4 regions of the Agromyces intestinalis genome follow, and region 2 is predicted to be linked to each of the others. Evidence: predicted binding sites of a transcription regulator. Region 2 holds the regulator's gene; each other region holds the start of a gene.
The links. The regulator HrcA, encoded in region 2, represses chaperone genes, less so after heat shock. The targets are predictions, from matches to a motif close to TTNGCACTCGNNNNNNNCGAGTGCNAA.
Positions count from the first base shown of each region.

Region 1: a site for HrcA is predicted at 2,017-2,043, ahead of groES (co-chaperone GroES). Genes of this name have one in related genera too.
Region 3: a site for HrcA is predicted at 2,205-2,231, ahead of groL (chaperonin GroEL). Genes of this name have one in related genera too.
Region 4: a site for HrcA is predicted at 2,011-2,037, ahead of FLP10_RS11300 (Hsp20/alpha crystallin family protein). Genes of this name have one in related genera too.

Region 1 is NZ_CP043505.1:2,803,329-2,808,328, forward strand. Features, by position in the region: gene FLP10_RS12765 (DUF4190 domain-containing protein) at 1-115, shown strand, start outside; gene FLP10_RS12770 (Bax inhibitor 1 family protein) at 270-776, shown strand; gene FLP10_RS12775 (class I SAM-dependent methyltransferase) at 792-1,979, opposite strand; gene groES (co-chaperone GroES) at 2,118-2,414, shown strand; gene rarD (EamA family transporter RarD) at 2,585-3,532, shown strand; gene FLP10_RS12790 (ABC transporter substrate-binding protein) at 3,761-5,000, shown strand, end outside.
Region 2 is NZ_CP043505.1:210,608-215,607, reverse strand. Features, by position in the region: gene FLP10_RS01030 (permease prefix domain 1-containing protein) at 1-544, opposite strand, end outside; gene FLP10_RS01025 (PadR family transcriptional regulator) at 558-920, opposite strand; gene FLP10_RS01020 (DUF4870 domain-containing protein) at 1,173-1,598, opposite strand; gene FLP10_RS01015 (DUF4870 domain-containing protein) at 1,696-2,124, opposite strand; gene hrcA (heat-inducible transcriptional repressor HrcA) at 2,305-3,330, shown strand; gene dnaJ (molecular chaperone DnaJ) at 3,373-4,473, shown strand; gene FLP10_RS01000 (16S rRNA (uracil(1498)-N(3))-methyltransferase) at 4,495-5,000, shown strand, end outside.
Region 3 is NZ_CP043505.1:2,953,152-2,958,151, forward strand. Features, by position in the region: gene FLP10_RS13415 (LytR C-terminal domain-containing protein) at 1-445, shown strand, start outside; gene FLP10_RS13420 (cold-shock protein) at 713-916, shown strand; gene FLP10_RS13425 (DUF3048 domain-containing protein) at 1,081-2,127, shown strand; gene groL (chaperonin GroEL) at 2,272-3,891, shown strand; gene FLP10_RS13435 (hypothetical protein) at 4,070-5,000, shown strand, end outside.
Region 4 is NZ_CP043505.1:2,474,533-2,479,532, forward strand. Features, by position in the region: gene FLP10_RS11290 (MFS transporter) at 1-724, shown strand, start outside; gene glsA (glutaminase A) at 762-1,979, opposite strand; gene FLP10_RS11300 (Hsp20/alpha crystallin family protein) at 2,121-2,564, shown strand; gene FLP10_RS11305 (glycosyltransferase family 39 protein) at 2,663-4,213, opposite strand; gene FLP10_RS11310 (DUF1697 domain-containing protein) at 4,276-4,827, shown strand; gene FLP10_RS11315 (hypothetical protein) at 4,897-5,000, shown strand, end outside.

The DNA.
Region 1 (5,000 bases), 1.2 Mb from region 2:
GGCGATGTGGCTGACGGGCATCATCCTGGGATTCGTGGGCATCGTGATCGGCCTGCTGTCGATCCTGCTCTGGGTGATCGCGTTCGCCACGTTCGGCACGTACACCACGTACTGAGGCCGCACGGATGTCCGAACGCGAGGGGGTCCCGCCGGCCGGCGGGACCCCCGACCCGTCGCAAGGCGACCCGTCGCAAGGCGACCCGTCGCAAGCCGACCCGTCGCAATCCGGACCGTCGCAGCCCGAGTCGGGGAAGGCGGAGCCGCCGCCCGTGTCGCCGCTGCCCGTGCCGCCCCGCGAGGTGCCCGGCGAGGACCCCCTCGCGCCGTTCCGCCCCGCCGAGCCCACGTTCCGAGCCGACCCGGCGGTCGTCGAGGAGGCGCCCATCCGCGAGGCTCAGGTGCCGCCCCTCGAGTTCGAGGAGGTCTACGACACCGGGCGCATCCACCAGCTGCCGACGGGTCAGCTCCTCATCGTGCACCGCCCCGACACGGTGCCTGCGATCGCCGCCGACGAGGCCGAAGACGACGCGCAGCGTCGGGTCTACAGCTGGGTGGCGGCGGTGCTGGGCGTGCTGGGGGCCGCGGCGTCGCTGTTCGTCGGTTGGATGCTGCCGCTCGCGCTCGCGGCCATCGTGTTCGGCGTGCTCGGCCTGCGGCGCGAAGAGCACGGCCGTACGCTGGCGTTCGTCGGCATCGGCACCGGCCTCACGGGCCTCGTCTTCTCGGCCGTCTGGATCGGGTACTACGCGATCGTGTTCGGCGCGCTGCCGAGCTGAGCACGCAGCATCCGATCATTCGCGATCGACCAGCAGCGCGACGTGACGCCCCTGCTCGCGGGTGAGTACGAGCGTGCCCGACTCCGATCCCTTGAGCTTCAACCGGGTGCGCAGCGCGGCCGGGTCGATGTCGACGCCGCGCTTCTTGATCTCGAGCACGCCGATGCCGCGCTCGGCGAGGGCCTGACGCAGCCGGCGTTCCTCGGCGGGCAGGCGCTCGACGACGCGGAAGCGGTGCGCGAACGGCGAGTCGAACGCGCGGTCGGCCGTGAGGTAGGCGATGCCGGGCGAGCACATCCACGCACCGTTCGCCCGTGCGAGGTCGCCGATGAGGCGCGCGCGGATGACCGCTCCGTCGGGTTCGTACAGGTACTCGCCGAGCGGGCCGTCGGGCGCGTCCTCGGCGTCGGCGGCGCCGGTGAGCTCGGATGCCTCGTCGCCGCGCACGACGAGCGCGGCGCGGCGGATGCCGGGCCGGGCGAGCGGGCCTGTCCACACACCGAGTTCGACGACGTCGCCGTCGACCGAGACCCACTGCGCCTCGACGTCGGCGGGGATCACCTCGCGGTCGGTACCGGGGCCGAGCTTCACGCCCACGGGCATGCGCGAGGCGAGCCCGAACGCGAAGTCGAGCGGCGGCGAGTAGTCGGCGGGGTCGGCGAACCGCCGCGTGCGCCCCCCGGCCGTGCTGCGCCTCGCAGGGTCGAGCCAGGCGCCGCCGATGCCGCCGAGCGGCACCTCCTCGGCACGCGAGTGCAGTACGCGGGCATGCGGGAACGGGGTGAGGTTGAACGCGGCGATCGCCGCCGTGACTTCGTCGGCGTCGGCCGCGGTGACCTCGAGGCCGAGCGCGGCGAATGCGAGCGCGTCGCCGCCGATGCCGCAGCCGAGGTCGGCGACGTGACCGATGCCGGCGCGGGCGAACCGACCCGCGTGCAGCGCGGCGACCCGCAGTCGAGTGGCCTGCTCGAGGCCGGCCTCGGTGAACAGCATGCGCTCGGCGAACTCACCGAACTTGACGTGTGCGCGGGCGCGCAGCTTCGCCTGGCTCAGCACGGCGGCGACGAGGGCGGGCGAGTGGCCCTGCTTGCGCAGGTTCTCGACGGTGCGCAGCACGTCGGCCTTCGAGTCCCACGGAGGAAGCGCGTCGAGCAGTCGCAGGCCCTCGGGCGAGAGGAGTTCGACGAGTTCGGCGCGGTCCACTCGGGTACGGTAGCAGCCCGCCGGCGAGGCGCGGCCGTTGGCACTCACGTTGCACGAGTGCCAGAACATGCCTACACTCGTGTTGGCACTCTCGCCAAGAGGCTGCCAACCAGTCTTCGTCTGAGAAAGAGGTCAACCGTGTCGGTTTCCATCAAGCCGCTCGAGGATCGCATCGTGATCAAGCAGGTCGAGGCCGAGCAGACCACCGCATCCGGTCTGGTCATCCCCGACACCGCCAAGGAGAAGCCCCAGGAGGGCGAGGTCGTGGCGGTTGGCCCCGGCCGCATCGACGACAACGGCAACCGCGTGCCGCTCGACGTCGCCGTCGGCGACCGCGTGCTGTACTCGAAGTACGGCGGCACCGAGGTGAAGTTCGGCGGCGAGGAGTTCCTCGTGCTGTCGGCCCGCGACGTGCTCGCGGTCGTCGTGCGCTGATCGACGTTCTCGATCGAACGGCCCGGATGCCTCGGCATCCGGGCCGTTCGTCGTCTCGGCGCCGTCCGTGCAGGCGCGGGTGTTCGGTGGCACCGCGATCGGCCGGATCTCGACGGTCCGCGGCAGTCGCGGCATCCGGTCGCGTCGGAGGCGACGCGTAGGCTGATCCGGTGCCGTCGCCCGCTCCTGTCGCCCCTGCCCTCGATTCCAGCGGCCCGAGCCGCAGCGGGCTGCTCTTCGCCATCGGCTCGTACGTGCTGTGGGGGTTCCTTCCCGTCTACTTCATCGCGCTCGCGCCGACCGGCCCGGTCGAGGTCGTGGCGTGGCGCATCCTGCTGTCGGTGGTGTTCTGCGCGCTCATCATGACCGTCGCGCGCACCTGGAAGCCGTTCCTCGCACTGCTGCGCGATCGACGCGTGGTGTTCACGATGGGGCTCGCCGGCGCCCTCATCTTCGTGAACTGGCAGACGTACGTCTACGCCGCGATGACCGATCAGGTCGTCGAGGCCGCGCTCGGGTACTTCATCAACCCGATCGTCACGGTGTTCCTCGGGGTGCTGGTGCTGCGCGAGCGGCTGACGACGACGCAGTGGGTCGCGGTCGGCATCTCCCTGGTCGCGGTGCTCGTGCTCGCCATCGGCTACGGGCAGCTGCCGTGGATCGCGCTGCTGCTCGCGTTCTCGTTCGGCGTCTACGGGCTCATCAAGAAGCGGGTGGGGCCGCGGGTCGACGCGGTGTCGGGCCTCACGCTCGAGACGCTCTGGCTCGCCCCGGTCGCGGGCGTGCAACTGGCCGTGGTCGCGGCCACGACGGGCCTCACGATGGGCACGGCGGGCGGATGGCACACCACGCTGCTGCTCTCGGCGGGGGCGGTCACGGCGATTCCGCTCATCCTGTTCGCGGCCGCGTCGCGGCGCCTGCCGCTCACGCAGATGGGGTTCATCCAGTACTTCGCGCCGTTCATCCAGTTCGTGGTGGGCGTGTTCGTGCTCGGCGAGCCGATGCCGCTCGAACGGTGGATCGGGTTCGCGCTCGTCTGGGTCGCGCTCGTCATCCTCACGTTCGACCTCGTCCGCGGGGCGCGGGCCGCTCGCCGCGCCGTCGTCGAACCCGCGTGACCGGCGCCGCCGAGGCATCCGCGGTATGACGGATCATTGCGTTCGCTGCCGATCCGGAGCGCGGAAATCGCCATCCACCCCCGTTCTGGTGACGATACGGTCACGAAATCGCAGGTGTTACGCGGTTGTGACCGGGTTTGCATTGTCTGCACGGGAACCGCCGCATACTGTCGATCCACAGCCCGTTTCGTCGGGCATTCGATTCATCCTTCAGTCCCAAGGAGCAACATGAGCGTATTCGGCAAGTCCCGGCCCGCTCGCTCGCGCGGCAAGGTCTGGACGGGGGTCGCTCTCACCGCGACGAGCGCCCTTCTCCTGTCCGCGTGCGCGAGCGGCGAGCCCGAGTCGACCGAGGAGGCGCAGGGCCCTCGCGAAGACCTCGCCCTGACCATCGGCACCGCGCTTCCCCAGACCGGCAACCTCGCGTTCCTCGGCCCGCCCGAGGAGGCCGGCGTCGCGTTCGCCGCCCAGCAGGTCAACGACTACGCCGAGACCAGCGGCCTCTCCCTCGAGGTCGTCTTCGGTGACTCGGGCGACACCGACAACAAGGCCTACGAGACCGAGATCCCCCGCCTTCTCGGCGAGAACGTCTCGGCCATCATCGGTGCCGCGTCGTCGGGTACGTCGCTCCAGTTCATCGACCAGGTCGTCGGTGCGGGCGTCATCCAGTTCTCGCCGGCGAACACCTCCGACGCGTTCACCACGTACGACGACAACGGGCTGTACTTCCGCACCGCGCCGTCCGACGTGCTGCAGGGCGAGGTGCTGGGCAACCTGATCGCCGAAGACGGCAACCAGACGCTCGGCCTCATCGTGCTGAACGACTCGTACGGCACCGGCCTGGCGAAGTACGTCACCGAGGCCTTCGAGGCCGCCGGCGGCGAGGTCGTCGCGGCCCCGACGTACAACACCGGTGACACCACGTTCGACTCGCAGATCAGCGAGGTCCTCGCGGCCGACCCCGACGCGATCGCCCTGATCACGTTCGAAGAGGTCAAGACGATCCTGCCGAGCCTGTTCGGTCAGTTCCCCGCCGACAAGCTCTACTTCGTCGACGGCAACCTGTCGAACTTCGGCGACCAGTTCCCGGCGGGCTCGCTCACCGGCGCGAAGGGCACCCTGCCCGGTCTGTCGATCGACTCGATCTCCGACTTCACGGGTGAGCTCGACGCGTTCCTCGCGGAGACCGGCGGCGAGCCGCTGTCCGAGTACAGCTACGCGGCCGAGTCCTTCGACGCGACCGTGCTGCTCTCGCTCGCCGCGCTCGCGGCGAACTCGACCGACTCGGCGGCCATCGCCGAGAAGCTGATCGAGGTCTCGGGCGGCTCGGGCGACGGCACGAAGTGCACCTCGTTCGCGGAGTGCGCCGACATCATCCTCGCCGGTGACGTCGCCGACTACGACGGCGTCTCGGGTCCGATCACCTTCGACGAGGTGGGCGACCCCACCGAGGCGTCGATCGGTATCT
Region 2 (5,000 bases):
CGGTGAGCCCGAGCCCGAGCACGGTGACTCCGGCGCCGAGCCCGTAGCCCGCGGCGCGGGGTTGCGGCATGGGATGGTTCGTCGTCGTCTCCTGCTGGAGCGAGTCGGCGACGATCCAGAAGACGGCGGTCGAGAGCAAGCCCGCCATGCCGAGCGCGGCGACGGGTTCGGCGGCCGTGGCTCCCGAACCCAGCACGACGCCGAACACGAGCGCCGCGGCGCCGATCGCAGCCGCGACGGTGACGCGCACGACGAACGCCGGCTTCGGCCGCACGCGGTAGCGCGCGTGCAACAGCTCGGCGCTGGGTCGCACGGCCGGCTGCGCCGTCGCGATCGACTCGGCCTCGACGAGGGCGTGGATGTCGCCGAGCTCGCGGATCGCGCGATGCGCGGCATCCTGCGGCGTTGAACCGCCGGCCTCGAGCTCGGCGACCCGCGCGATGAGGTTCGAGCGCATCTCTTCTTTCAGGTCTTGCACTTCGGGCGTCGACGGGATGCCCGCGAAGGCCTCGTCGAGCAGGCGGTGGATGTTGTCGATGGCCATCATTCGGAGCCTTTCAGTCGCTCGTCTCGAGCAGGGAGTCGATGATCGTCCGCGTGGCGACCCACGCGGTGACGTTGCGGTGGTAGACCGACCGACCGGCGTCGGTGATGCGGTAGTACTTGCGGCGGCCGCCCTGCGTCTCGTCGCCCCAGTACGACTCGGCGAGTCCGTCGCGTTCGAGGCGTCGGTAGGTGGCGTACAGGGTCGCCTCCTTGATCTCGTAGCGACCGCCGGTGGCATCGCGGATCGTCTTGTAGATCTCGAAGCCGTAGCGCTCGCCGCGTCGCAGGACGCCGAGGACGATCGTGTCGGTGTGACCGCGCAGCAGGTCGGCGGCGAACGCGTCGTCGGCGGCGGGCACGGTGTGGTCTGTCATGACCAGTACTGTATCTGATCAACTACTCGATCTGCAAGACACCCTGCACGACCGCACCTCGCCACCACCTTCGTCGGGGTCGCTCGTGGTCGCGTAGCGCCGCGCGCAGCGACCACAAGCGACCCCGACGCGCGGGCCAGGGCGCCATCAGACGCGACGGCGCCCACCGGCAGGGGGGGCGCCGGCGGGCACGACGAAGCCCGCCGGCCCGGGGATCCGGGCGAGCGGGCTTCGGTCAGGCGGCCGGGTCGATCAGCTCACGAACTTGATGGCCACCGGGTACACGTAGGGCTGGCCCTGGTTGGCCTTGATCGCAGCGATGATGCCGAAGACGATCGACGCGATCCAGGCCGCGGCCAGCAGCAGGAACCCGATCAGCACGAACGCCAGAACCCAGCCGACCACGTAGGCGATCAGCAGCGTGATCTGGAAGTTCAGCGCGGTCGCGGAATGCCCGCGGATGAACGGACCCTTGTCTTTCAGGACGAGGTAGCCGATTAGAGCCGGCAGGAACCCGAACAGGATGCCGCCGATGTGGATCAGCGTCGCCCAGAGCTTCTCGTCGGACGGGCTGAGCGGCTGGCTCTGCTGGTACGGATTGCCGGGCGGCGGACCTGCCGGCGGCGGCGTCGGGGGACCGGGCGGAGGCGGCGGGGTCGGAGGCGTTGCGTCTGACATGAGGCTCCTTCGGGGTGCCCGCGTTCGCGGGGTATGCCGCCATATTCCCAGAGCGGCACGCCGGGGGGAAGACCCCGCCCGGCGTGCCGGTGCCGGATTACTTGATGAGACGGATGGCGAACGGGTAGCGGTAGTGCTGGCCGTCCTTGGCCTTCAGGAAGGCGATGATCGAGAAGACGACGCCGAGGATCCACGGCACCCACACCAGGAAGGTGAGCAGGGCGCCGAACCCGAACGTCAGGATCGTGATGATGGTCACGAGGATCCACAGCGCGATCGACGCGATCGTCAGCGTGATCTGGAAGTTCAACGCCTCCTTCGCCTCGGTGTTCGTGAACTGGCCGCGATCCTTGAAGACCAGCCAGATGATGAGCGACGGCAGCAAGCCGAGGATGCCGCCGAGGTGGGCGAACGAGGCCCACTGCACGTCCTGTTCGGGCGTGAGCGGAGCGGCGGGCTGCGCGTACTGGCCGGGCGCGGGCTGCTGCGGTGCAGCCGGGTCGGGAGCGGGGTTCTGGTCGGACATGGCATGCCTTTCAGACTGCGAGGTGAGCCGCCGGGGGAGCGGCGTCCGCGCCGGGACCTGCGCGAACGGTGCAAAGCTAGTGCCGCGCCGCCGCCTGCGGCAACGGTGCTGGCCCTGAACGTCACGATAGGATTGGCACTCAGGAACGTCGAGTGCCAGTTCGTCGGAACGGGAGGACGCATGGTCTCCGAGCGTGGTCTCGCGGTGCTCCGCGCCATCGTGCAGGACTACGTCGCCTCACGCGAGCCCGTCGGCTCCAAGGCGATCGTCGAACGCCACGCGTTCGGGGTGTCCGCGGCGACGATCCGCAACGACATGGCGATCCTCGAAGAGGAAGAACTCATCGCCGCCCCGCACACCTCATCGGGGCGCATCCCGACCGACAAGGGCTACCGGGTGTTCGTCGACCAGCTCACCGAGCTGCGGCCGATGAGCCAGGCCCAGCGGCACGCGATCGAGACGTTCCTCGGCGAGGCGGGCGACCTCGACGAGCTGCTGAGCCGCACCGTGCGCCTCATCGCCCAGCTCACCAACCAGCTCGCGGTCGTGCAGGTGCCGAGCTTCCACAGCGCGCGCGTGCGGCACGTCGAGCTCGTGCAGCTCGCGCCGACGCGGGTGCTGTGCATTCTCATCACCGATGCCGGCCAAGTCGAGCAGCGCATCGCCGAGCTCGCCGACGACGTCGACGTCGACACCCTCGCCGACCTGCGGCTGCGCCTGAACCGCGTCGCCGCGGGCCTCACCATGAGCGACGCGGCCGCCGTGCTGTCGGGCGAGATCGAAGGCGCCGACCCCCGGCACGCGGCGGTGCTGCACACGCTCGCGCTCACCCTCGCCGAGCAGGCGCGCGCGCAGCGCGGCGGCGACCGGCTGGTCGTCGCCGGCGCGGCGAACCTCGTGCGCATCGAGCAGGACTTCTCGGGCTCGATCCTCGAGGTCATCGAGGCGATCGAAGAGCAGGTGGTGCTGCTGCGCCTCTTCGGCGAGATGGCCGCCGACCCGCACGGCATCGCGGTGCGCATCGGCCGAGAGAACGCGCCGTTCGGGTTGCCCGAGGCTTCCGTCGTGTCCACCTCGTTCGCGGTGCCCGGGCGCGACATCTCGCGGCTCGGCGTCGTCGGGCCCACCCGTATGGACTACTCCGCCAGCATGGCCGCCGTCCGCGCGGTCGCGCGCTACCTGTCGCGCACGCTCGGCGAGCACTGACCCGCGGCCTCGGCCGCATCCGATCGAAAGGAACCGCCCTCCGTGGCAGACCACTACGAGGTCCTCGGCGTCTCACGCGACGCAACGCCCGACGAGATCAAGAAGGCGTATCGTCGCCTCGCCCGAGAACTCCACCCCGACGTCAACCCGGGCGCCGAGGCATCCGAACGATTCAAAGAGGTCACGCACGCCTATGACGTGCTGAGCGACCCCAAGCAGCGCCAGCAGTACGACCTCGGCGGCCAGGGCGGCTTCGGCGGTGCGCAGGGCTTCGGCGGGTTCGGCGACATCTTCGAGACGTTCTTCGGCGGCGGCGGGCAGACCCGAGGGCCGCGCAGCCGGCGCGAGCGCGGCCAGGACGCGCTGATCCGCGTCGAGGTCGGCCTCGACGAGGTGATCTTCGGCACGCATCGCGATCTCGAGGTCGACTCCGCCGTGCTGTGCGAGACCTGCAACGGCTCGTGCTGTCAGCCGGGCACGTCGCCCGTCACGTGCGACATCTGTCACGGCAGCGGGCAGATCCAGCGCACCGTGCGGTCGCTGCTCGGCAACGTCATGACCTCGAGCCCCTGCGGCACCTGCCGCGGCTACGGCACCATCATCGCCACGCCGTGCGTGACCTGCCAGGGGCAGGGCCGGGTGCGCGCGCGGCGCACCGTGCCGGTCGACATCCCCGCCGGAGTCGACACCGGCCTGCGGCTGCAGATGCCCGGCTCGGGCGAGGCCGGGCCCGCGGGCGGGCCGAACGGCGACCTCTACCTCGAGATCAAGGTCAAGACCCACGACGTGTTCAGCCGCAACGGCGACGACCTGCTCTGCACGATCGAGGTGCAGATGTCCGACGCGGTGCTGGGCACGACGACCACGATCCCGGCGCTCGACGGCGACGTCGACGTCGAGCTGAAGCCCGGTCTGCAGGCGGGCGAGGTGATCACGGTGAAAGACCGCGGTGTGACGCGACTGCGCGGCTCGGGCCGCGGCGACCTGAAGATCGGCGTGCAGGTGGTCACCCCGACGAAGCTCTCGCACAAGGAGCGGCAGCTCATCGAGCAGTTCGCGCAGGCGCACAAGCCCCAGAAGCCGCAGCTCAGCCACTTCCAGCAGGGTCTGTTCGCGCGGTTGCGCGACCGGTTCCTGGGCTGAGCGCGAAGATCGGATGCCTCGATGAGCAACCTGTACCTCGATGAGCGGCTCGACGCGGCCGCGGTCGCGCCCGGCGCGACGGTCGAGCTCACCGGCGACGAGGCGCGGCACGCCGTGACCGTCGCCCGGGTGCGGGTCGGCGAGCGCGTCGCGATCGGCGACGGCCGCGGCACGATCGCATCGGGTGCGGTCGCCTCGACGGGGCCGCGCGAACTCGCGATCGAGGTCGACGAGGTCGTCTTCGAGGAGCCGCCGGCCGTCCGGCTCACGCTCGTGCAGGCGCTCGCGAAGGGCGACCGCGACGAACTCGCGGTGCAGGCGGCCACCGAACTCGGCGTCGACCGGGTCGTCCCGTGGGCCGCCGCGCGCTCGGTGTCGCGCTGGGAGGGGCAGAAGGCGCAGAAGGGCCGGGCCCGGTGGGCCGCGATCGTACGCGAGGCGACCAAGCAGTCGATCCGGTCGTACCTCGCCGAGGTCGACGAGCCGGCCACGACCGCGCAGCTTCCCGCGCGCCTCGACGGCCAGCG
Region 3 (5,000 bases), 1.1 Mb from region 2:
CGCGTTCGGCTGGGCCGCCCTCGCGACCGTGGTGCTCGCGGGCATCGGCATCTGGGGCGTCGTCTCGCTCGGCGACCGTATCGACGCGAGCGGCCAGTCGACCTCGACGCCCGAGCCCACCGCCACCGCCGAGCCCACCATCGCGCCTGATCAGCCCGTCACGGTGTTGAACGGCACCACCGTGAGCGGTCTGGCCGCCCAGGCCGCCGAGACACTGCAGGCGGCGGCCATCCCCGTCGGCGGAACCGCGAACGCGAGCGAGAACGATCTCACCGAGACGTACGTGTACTACGCGACGCCCGAACTCGAGGGCGCGGCGCGCGGCGTCGCTCAGGCGATCTCCGAGGCCGACGTCCGCTACGACGCGAAGTTCGCCGAGATCGGCACACCGCTCGTGCTCGTCGTGGGCTCCGATTTCGCGGCGGCGGTCGGCGCCGCAGGCTGACCCGACCCGGCGTCGTCTGCGGGGAGCGACGCTGCGAGGCATCCTGCACGCTCTGGCGCCCGGCTGAGGCCGAATCGTTGCCATTCTGCGACAATTCCGGCCTCGCACCCTCTTGTGCCCGCCGGTTGCACGATGTCTGAATGGGAATTGGTCGCTCATCCCGTGTGGAACACCCGGCGTCGCCCGGCGCCATGTCAGCACGAAAGGGGGGCCCGGTACAGGCGACAGGCACGTGCTGACACACACTGCAATACATGGGAGCAACGCATGGCGAACGGAACCGTCAAGTGGTTCAACGCTGAAAAGGGATACGGGTTCATCACCGTCGACGGTGGCGGCCAGGACGTCTTCGTCCACTACTCCGCGATCGACATGTCCGGCTACAAGGTCCTCGAAGAGGGCCAGCAGGTCCAGTTCGAGGTCGGCTCGGGCGCGAAGGGCCCGCAGGCGGAGTCGGTCCGTCCGGTCTGATTCCCGCGTTCCGGAGCGCGTCGCCCCTCGACCGGGCGGCGCGCTCCGTCGTGTTCGGAGGGGCGTCGCGGATGCCTCGCCGGATGCCTCGTCCGCCGCCCGGGCGCGGCGTGTCGGAGCCGTGGTCGGCCGGCCGGGCGGGGCGCCGCCGCTAGCATGACGCCATGGGACGCGACCGGGGGGTGCGCCGCTTCGGTGCCGCACTGCTGATCTGCGCGGTCGGGATCGGGCTCCTGTCGTGTTCGGGCCCGACCGATCCGCTTCCGACCGAGACGCCGACGCCGACGCGCGCGCGCCCCGCCTCCGACATCGTGCCCGTGCCCATCGCGTACGCTCCGCTGCGCGGCACCCTCGCGGACGGCGCCGCACTGGCGCATCCGTCGATCGGGGTGAAGATCGACAACCACGAGGAGGCGCGCCCGCAGATCGCGCTGAACCGCAGCGACATCGCGTTCGAGGAACTCGTCGAGGGAGGAATCACCAGGTACGCGGTGGTGTGGCACGCGGACGTTCCCGACGAGGTCGGCCCGGTGCGGTCGATCCGGCCGATGGACCCCGACATCCTCACGCCGTTCGGCGGGCCGGTGGCGTACTCGGGCGGGCAGGACGTCTTCGTCGAGATGATGATGTCGACGGGCCTGCCGAACCTCGTCTTCGACTACGACGAGACGGGACTCTTCTACCGGGCCGACGATCGCCCCGGCCCGCACGACGTGATCCTGCTCGCGAAGGAGGGCGTCGGCCGGTATCTCGAGCTCGGGCCACCGCCGACGCAGTTCGTGTTCGGCGGCACCGACCCGCTCGCCGACCCCGCCTACGCCGCCCAGCCGACGTCGCACATCGCGTTGGTGTTCTCAGATGCGCGATTCCCGTCGTGGGACTGGGATGCGGCGACCGGCGCGTGGCTGCGCTCGCAGGAGGGAGTGCCTGAAAGCGAGGCGTCGGGCGAGCGCGTGCGGGCGACGAACGTGGTGACGCTGCGCGTCGGGATCGACTGGTCGTGGGGCGAGGTGCCGCGCACGGTGCTCGACGGCGGCGGCGAGGCGTGGGTGTCGGCGGCCGGTCGCACCGCGCACGGCACCTGGTCGAAGGCGTCGCGCGAAGCGCCCATCGTGCTCACCGCCGACGACGGTACGCCCCTGCGGCTGGCTCCCGGCAATACGTGGGTCGAGCTGGTGCCGAACGAGGGCGGCGTCACCTTCGCGCCCTGAGCGAACTGCGGGCCCGGATGCCTCGCGGCGCCGTCGTGCGCGCTTGCACTCGTCGAGGGCGAGTGCCAGAATCGTCTTTAGCACTCGGTCGTTTCGAGTGCTAACACCATTCTTCAGACGTCCGGGAAGGGACGAGAGAAACACATGGCAAAGATCATCGCTTTCGACGAGGAGGCCCGCCGCGGGCTCGAGCGTGGACTCAACCAGCTCGCCGACGCGGTCAAGGTGACCCTCGGCCCGCGCGGCCGCAACGTCGTGCTCGAGAAGAAGTGGGGCGCCCCCACCATCACGAACGACGGCGTGTCGATCGCCAAGGAGATCGAGCTCGACGACCCGTACGAGAAGATCGGCGCGGAGCTCGTCAAGGAGGTCGCGAAGAAGACCGACGACGTCGCGGGTGACGGCACCACGACCTCGGTCGTGCTCGCCCAGGCGCTCGTGCGCGAGGGCCTGCGCAACGTCGCGGCCGGCGCCGACCCCATCTCGCTGAAGCGCGGCATCGAGAAGGCCGTCGCGGCCGTCTCGGAGGAGCTCCTCGCCGCCGCCAAGGAGATCGAGACGAAGGAAGAGATCGCCGCCACCGCGTCGATCTCGGCCGCCGACCCCCAGATCGGCGAGATCATCGCCGAGGCGATCGACAAGGTCGGCAAGGAGGGCGTCGTCACCGTCGAGGAGTCGAACACGTTCGGCACCGAGCTCGAGCTCACCGAGGGCATGCGCTTCGACAAGGGCTACCTGTCGGCGTACTTTGTGACCGACCCCGAGCGCCAGGAGGCGGTGTTCGAAGACCCGTACATCCTCATCGCGAACTCCAAGATCTCGAACATCAAGGACCTGCTGCCGATCGTCGACAAGGTCATCCAGACCGGCAAGCAGCTGCTGATCATCGCCGAGGACGTCGACGGCGAGGCGCTGGCGACCCTGATCGTCAACAAGGTGCGCGGCATCTTCAAGTCGGTCGCGGTCAAGGCTCCCGGCTTCGGCGACCGCCGCAAGGCGCAGCTCCAGGACATCGCCATCCTCACCGGTGGCCAGGTCATCTCGGAGGAGCTCGGCCTCAAGCTCGAGAACGTCACCCTCGACCTGCTCGGCCAGGCTCGCAAGGTCGTCATCACCAAGGACGAGACCACCATCGTCGAGGGCGCGGGCGACCCCGAGCAGATCGCCGGCCGCGTGGCCCAGATCCGCCAGGAGATCGAGAACACCGACTCCGACTACGACCGCGAGAAGCTGCAGGAGCGCCTCGCCAAGCTCGCGGGCGGCGTGGCCGTCATCAAGGCGGGTGCGGCGACCGAGGTCGAGCTCAAGGAGCGCAAGCACCGCATCGAGGACGCCGTGCGCAACGCGAAGGCGGCCGTCGAGGAGGGCATCGTCGCCGGTGGCGGCGTCGCGCTCATCCAGGCCGGCGCGAAGGCGTTCCCGAAGCTCGAGCTGGTCGGCGACGAGGCGACCGGTGCGAACATCGTCAAGGTCGCCATCGAGGCCCCGCTCAAGCAGATCGCCCTCAACGCGGGCCTCGAGCCGGGTGTCGTGGCGAACAAGGTCTCCGAGCTGCCCGACGGTCACGGCCTGAACGCCGCGACCGGCGAGTACGGCGACCTGCTCGCGCAGGGCATCATCGACCCGGCCAAGGTCACCCGCTCGGCGCTGCAGAACGCCGCGTCGATCGCCGGCCTGTTCCTCACCACCGAGGCGGTCGTGGCCGACAAGCCCGAGAAGACCCCGGCTCCGGTCGGCGACCCCACGGGTGGCATGGACTTCTGAGTCCGGCTCTCTTCCTCGGAACCCAGGGCGAAGGGCGTCTCCTGCGGGAGGCGCCCTTCGTCGTGCCGCGGCGATCGTGCGCCCATTCGCGCCTCGGCCGACCGCACCGTCCGCGGGCGTGATCGAATCGTTGTCCGGCGCGATCCGCCCGGACCCACCGGGTTGCTAGCTTCGTGCCATGACCCGTCGACGTGCCGCCCTGCCCGCGATCGCCGTGCTGAGCGGAATGCTCGCGCTCACAGCCTGCACGGCCCCGCCGGGTGCCGCGGCGCCCGACGACTCCGAACCCCCGACGAGCCCGACGCCGTCGGCCGAGCCGGTCGAGGCCGGCCCCGAAGCGCGCATCCCGGTCGACTGCGATGGGCTCGCGTCCACCGCCGCGCTGCAATTGCTCGTCGGTGAGACGGCGAATCCGCTCGCGCCGGTGCCCGCGATCGACCGGCTCGACCCCGACGATGCGGCCGTCACGCAGCTCGGCGGCATCGACTGCCAATGGACGAACGGCCTCGGAGCTTCGACCTGGACCGGACCGGACGCCGACCGTCAGGTGGTCATCCTGCGGGTGCTGCCCGACGGTCTCGACGGTGCGATCGAGTACGTCGACCTCTACCAGAGCGCCGACCCGACCTACGGCACACACGTCCAAGGACCGCGCTGCATGGCCGCGACGGACGCGTCGTGGACCGGCTTCTGCGAGCTGTACGGAGCGATCGGCCCGACCTGGGTCGAGTTCACGGTGCACGGCATCGTCTTCGACGGCCGCGCCGACCCCGACCTTCTCGCCGGGTTCCGCGGGGTCGCTGACCCCATGGTCGACGCGCTCGCCGCGACCGAGCCGGGGCCGCGCTGGACGCCGGGGGAGTCGGCGCGGGCCGGCGCGTGCGAGGACCTCGCACCCGCGACCTCGGTCGCGGCGATCACCGGGCTCGCGCCGATCGGCTTCGGCGAGAGCTGGGACGGGCCGAGAGTCGGCCAGTACTTCTGGGCCGCTCACGAGACCGGCGCGATGCGCTGCTCGATCTTCTTCACCGACCGGGACGCCGGATTCGGGGAGGTCGGCGTGCTGCCGGGCGGCTCGTGGGGGTTCGACCGGGGCGAGGAGGCGTGGC
Region 4 (5,000 bases), 1.5 Mb from region 2:
CGCGTTCGCCGCGGCCGCGGTGCCGGTGCTGCTCGTGACGATCATCGACGTGATCCGGCCGGCCCGCGCCTACTGGTCGTCGTTCGAACGCGCCTCGGCCCCGGCCGGCCGACCGCCCGTCCCGCGGGGCGATCGGACCGCAGATCTCGCCCTCGTCGTGGCGCTCGCGGCCGTCTCGTTCGCACTGTTCTTCGCGCGATTCGGCATCGAACAGGGGCTCGTGCCCGTGCTCGCCTACGAACAGGGCGGGCTCGACCCGCTCGGACTCGGACTGGCGCTCGGCGCCGGCACCGTGCTCAGCATGGTCGCGCTGCCCTTCGTCGGTCGGGCGGTCGACCGCGGCGCGCGTACCGCGGTCATCGCGGTGAGCGGCATCGGTGCGGCGCTCGCCGTCGTCGCGTTCGGATTGGCGGCCGAGCCGATCGGGTTCACGGCCGCGATCGTGGGCTACGCCGTGGCGACGAGCGTCGCGAACGTGGTGCCGGGCGTCGTCACCGCCGAGGCGTTCCCCGGAACCCGTTCGGGATTCGTGGTGGGCGTCACGCGCACCGCGGGCGATGTCGGTGCCGCCGCCGGACCGCTCGCCGCCTTCTGGCTCGCCGAGCGCTTCGACGTGTCGATCGCGCTCGGCGTGGTCGCTGCCGTGCTCGCGGCGCTGATCGGATGGTTCGGCGTCGTCGTGCTGCGGCAGGGGCCCGCGGCATCCGTGCCCGCGGCGACGTGAGGGGCATCCGCGCGACAGCCGGCGTGCCGCCGCGTGCTCAGCCCTCGAGCACCCCTTCGGGGTCGCGCAGCACGATGCGCGGCCGCCCGTCGGTGTCGGTTCCGGCGAGTTCGGGCAGGGCGCGCAGCACGCCGGCCGCGCCCCGCGCGACCCGGGTGACGGCGGTGAAGTCGAGCACGAGGCATCCCTGCTCGCCGACGAGCGGAGCGAGACGCGTCAGCAGCTCCTCGGCGCCCGCGAAGGCGATCTCGCCCCGCAGCACGGCGACCAGATCGTCGCCCTCGTGCGCGAGCGAGGCGATGGGCGACAGCGGGTCGCCGCGATGGCGCAGCAGGTGCAGCCCCGACTGGCTCGAGAGGGCCTCGAGCATCGCGACGCCGCGCACGCTGTTGCCGCGTGCGTCGAGCGGCGGGCTGAAGGTGCCGATGCCGAACTGGCCCGGCTGCAGGGCGACGATGCCGCCGCCCACGCCGCTCTTGGCCGGGAGCCCCACCCGCACCAACCAGTCGCCCGACGCGTCGTACATGCCGCAGCTGGTCATGACCGCCGTCGTCCAGCGTGCGGCGTCCTCGCCGACCACCCGTTCGCCGGTGACCGGGTTGACGCCGCCGGTCGCGAGCGTTGCGGCCATGATCGCGAGGTCGCGCGCGGTGACCGTGAGCGAGCACTGGCGGAAGTACGCCGTCGTGGCGATCTCGGCGGTCGAGGCGAGCGTGCCGGCCGAACGGGTGAGGTAGGCGAGGGCGCGGTTGCGGTCGCCCGTCGCCGCCTCGGAGGCGAACACGGCCTCGTCGACGTCGAGTTCGCGCCCGGCGAACGCCTGCAGCCCGGCCCGGATGCGCGCGAACTTCTCGTCGGCGGTGTCGCCGGGGATCAGCGACGACGTGACGATGGCGCCCGCGTTGATCATGGGGTTCAACGGGCGACCGGATGCCTCGTCGAGGCTGATGGCGTTGAACGGCTCGCCGCTCGGTTCGAGGCCGACGTGCCGGGTGACCTCCTCGAGTCCGAGCGCGTCGAGGGCGAGTGCGAACACGAACGGCTTCGAGACCGACTGGATCGTGAACTCGACCGCGCTGTCGCCCGCCTCGTGCACGACGCCATGCGTGCTGGCGAGTGCGATGCCGAGTGCCCGGGGGTCGGCCTTCGCGAGCTCGGGGATGTAGCTCGCGACCTCGCCGTCGGTGCGGTCGCGCACCTCGTCGAGGATCGAGCCGAGCACGGAGCGGAGCGGGTCGCGCAGGTCGACGGCCATGCGGTCAGCCTAGTCAGCGGTACGCCGAGCGTTGGCACTCTCGGGTCGAGAGTGCTAATCTGACCATACTTGAGTCGATCCCGCTCAAGTCTTGAACCTTCGGTCGCGCAGCCGCGACCGACCCACACCGAGGAGGAATCCATGCCTGTCACCTGGGACCCGTTCCGCGACCTCGACCGTCTCGCCGCGAGCATGCTCGACTCGCGGCAGGGGCCGCGCATGATGCCGATCGACCTGCACCGCGACGGCGACCACTACGTGCTGAGCGCCGACCTGCCGGGCGTCGACCCGGGCTCGATCGACATCGACATCGACGGCCAGCTGCTGACGATCCGCGCCGAGCGCACGCTGCGCGACAGCGACAGCGAGGGCGTGCAGTGGCTCGCGCACGAGCGCCCGAGCGGGTCGTTCCTGCGCCAGCTCACCGTCGGCGACGGCATCGACACCGCCGCGATCAGCGCGCACTACGACAACGGCGTGCTGAGCGTCATCATCCCCGTCTCCGAGCGGGCCAAGCCCCGCAAGGTCGAGGTGCGGGCGTCGACGCCCGAGTCCGCGCCGCGCGAGGTCGCCGCGGGCGAGTAGCGCGTTCCGACACGAGGGCGGATGCTGCGAGGCATCCGCCCTCGTCGCGTCTGCCGGTGACCCGGTGCGCCGAAGCGGCCGACCACGCGATCACTGCGCTAGCTGAGGTGCGCGAGTCGCGGCCACAGCTCGTTCCACGGGGTGGTGCGACCGACGCAGCGGATCACCGGCAGCCCCTGCTCTTCGTTGTCGACGTCGAGGCCGTTGTCGAGCGTCGCCTCGGTCGTGCACTCGTCGAAGTCCGCGGCGAGGCGCGGCGAGATCCGTCCGACGAACACCACGTCGCGCGCCGACTCGGGTGGCCCCGCCTGGAACCAGAGCGCATTGTGCCCGCTGAACACCGCCCCCGGGTCGAGCCCGACGTCGGCACCGAACCGGGCGAGCGCACCGGCCTCGCCGTAGTTCGAGGTGATCACGATCGGCGCAGGCCCCGAGCCATCCGGGTCGCTTCCCTCATGGACGACCGCGGCGACCTGCTCGACGTACACGGGCCATCCGATCGAATCGCCCACCGTCTGGTTCGCGGACGCGAACGGGCTCGCGCCCACCCAGGCGAGCGGCAGCAGCGGCAGCGCGATGAGCGCCGAGACGATCGCGTTGAGCGCCACCGCCGACCACACCAGCACTCGGCGCCACGTGGCGCGCATCCACTCGGCGGTCGGCACGGCGCCGAGCCCGAGCAGCACCTCGACGATGCCGAGCGGGTAGTACGCCTGCGCGCCGCCGATGATCGTGGCGAGCACGACGACCGCGAACGCGACGGCCAGGCACCGGATGGGCCGCCATGCGGGTCGGCGGAACAGCGCCACGAGCCCGGCGACCCAGATCGGCACCAGCGGGGGGCCGACGAGCAGCAGCAGGAGCGGCAGTGTGAGCACGCGGCTCGCGGCGTCGGTGTCGTCGGCGAGCGCGGCGCCCATACGCAACTGCGGCAGGTCGTTCGCGACCTGGTAGACGAGGTTCGGCGCGGCGAGCACGACGGCGAGCGCGACCCCGCCCCAGAGCCACGGCGAGCGCAGCGTCTTCCACGGCCCCAACGCCAGGATGCCGAGGCCGATTGCGGCGACGAGCTGCACGATGAGCAGCTTGTTGAACGTCGCGAGCCCGGTCACCGTGCCCACCGCGAGCCACCAGCGCGGGTCGCGCAGCAGCGCGCGCACCACGAACCATCCGACGAGCAGCCACGCCGCCAGGTCGATCGACGCGGTCAGGAAGATATGGCCGAAGACCATCGGGAACGAGGCGGATGCCGCGGCCCATGCCGCCAGCGCCTGTGCCCGCCGACCGCCGCCCGCCTCGCGGGCGACGAGCGCGACGAGCAGCACGGCCGAGATCGCGGCGAGGATCGCCGGGATGCGCAGCGCCCACGGCTCGTCCACGACCGACGTGATCGCGCGAGCGAGCAGCGGGGTGAGCGGCGGCTGGTCGACGTATCCCCACGCCGGCTCGAGCATGCGGAAGTACAGTTCGTCGCGGTGGAATCCGTACCACTGGCTCGTCGCCGCGAGCAGCAGCCCGAGCGCGGCCATCGCGGCGAACACCGGCCCACGGGCGAGCGGGGGGTGCGCGGCGAGGTGCGACCCCGCTTCGGGCGGGGCGGATGCTGCTGCCTCCGCGAGCGGCTGCGAGGTCGCCCCGGCCTCCGACATGCGGCTCACCCTAGCGGCACCCGTGAGTCGCGGCATCCGTCGAGGTCTGCTAGCCATGCCGCATGACCGCATCGACCCGCTTCGTCGCGCTGCTGCGCGGTATCAACGTCGGCGGCCGCAATGCCGTGCGCATGCCCGACCTGGTCGGGTGCTTCGCCGACGCCGGATTCGCCGACGTGCGCACCCTCGGCCAGAGCGGCAACGTGGTCTTCACGGCCCGGCGCACGAGCGGCGCGAGGTTCGAGGGCGACGTCGCCGCGATGCTCGAGGACCGGTTCGGGATGCCGGTGCCCACCGTGATCCGGTCGCGCGCCGAGTTCGCCCGCACCATGGATGAGGCGCCCCCGGGCCACGGCTCGCCCGACCTGCGCGCCGACGTGTTCTTCTGCCGGCATCCGCTCACGCCCGAGCAGGCGCTCGCCGAGATGCCCGAGCTGCGCGAGGGTGTCGATACGATCGCGGTCGGCCCCGGCGCGCTGTATTTCTCGCGGGTCGCCGCGCGGGCGACCAAGACGCGGATCCAGAAGTTCATGGCGCTGCCGGTGTTCCAGCAGAACACCGTGCGCAGCTGGGGCACGTGCGTGAAGGTGAGCGGGTTGCTGGAGGAGGACTGAGGAGAGGGGGAGGGCCAACGGCTCGCGCGGCGGCGCCCGCTCGCGTCCGCCGTTCGCTACGGTCGAGGCGTGACCCTCCAACCAGCCGCGAGCGGGCCGACTCCGGCGCCGTTCCTCGTGTCGATCGGCAACATCCATGCGACGCAGCATCACGTCGTCACGCCCGCGGGCTC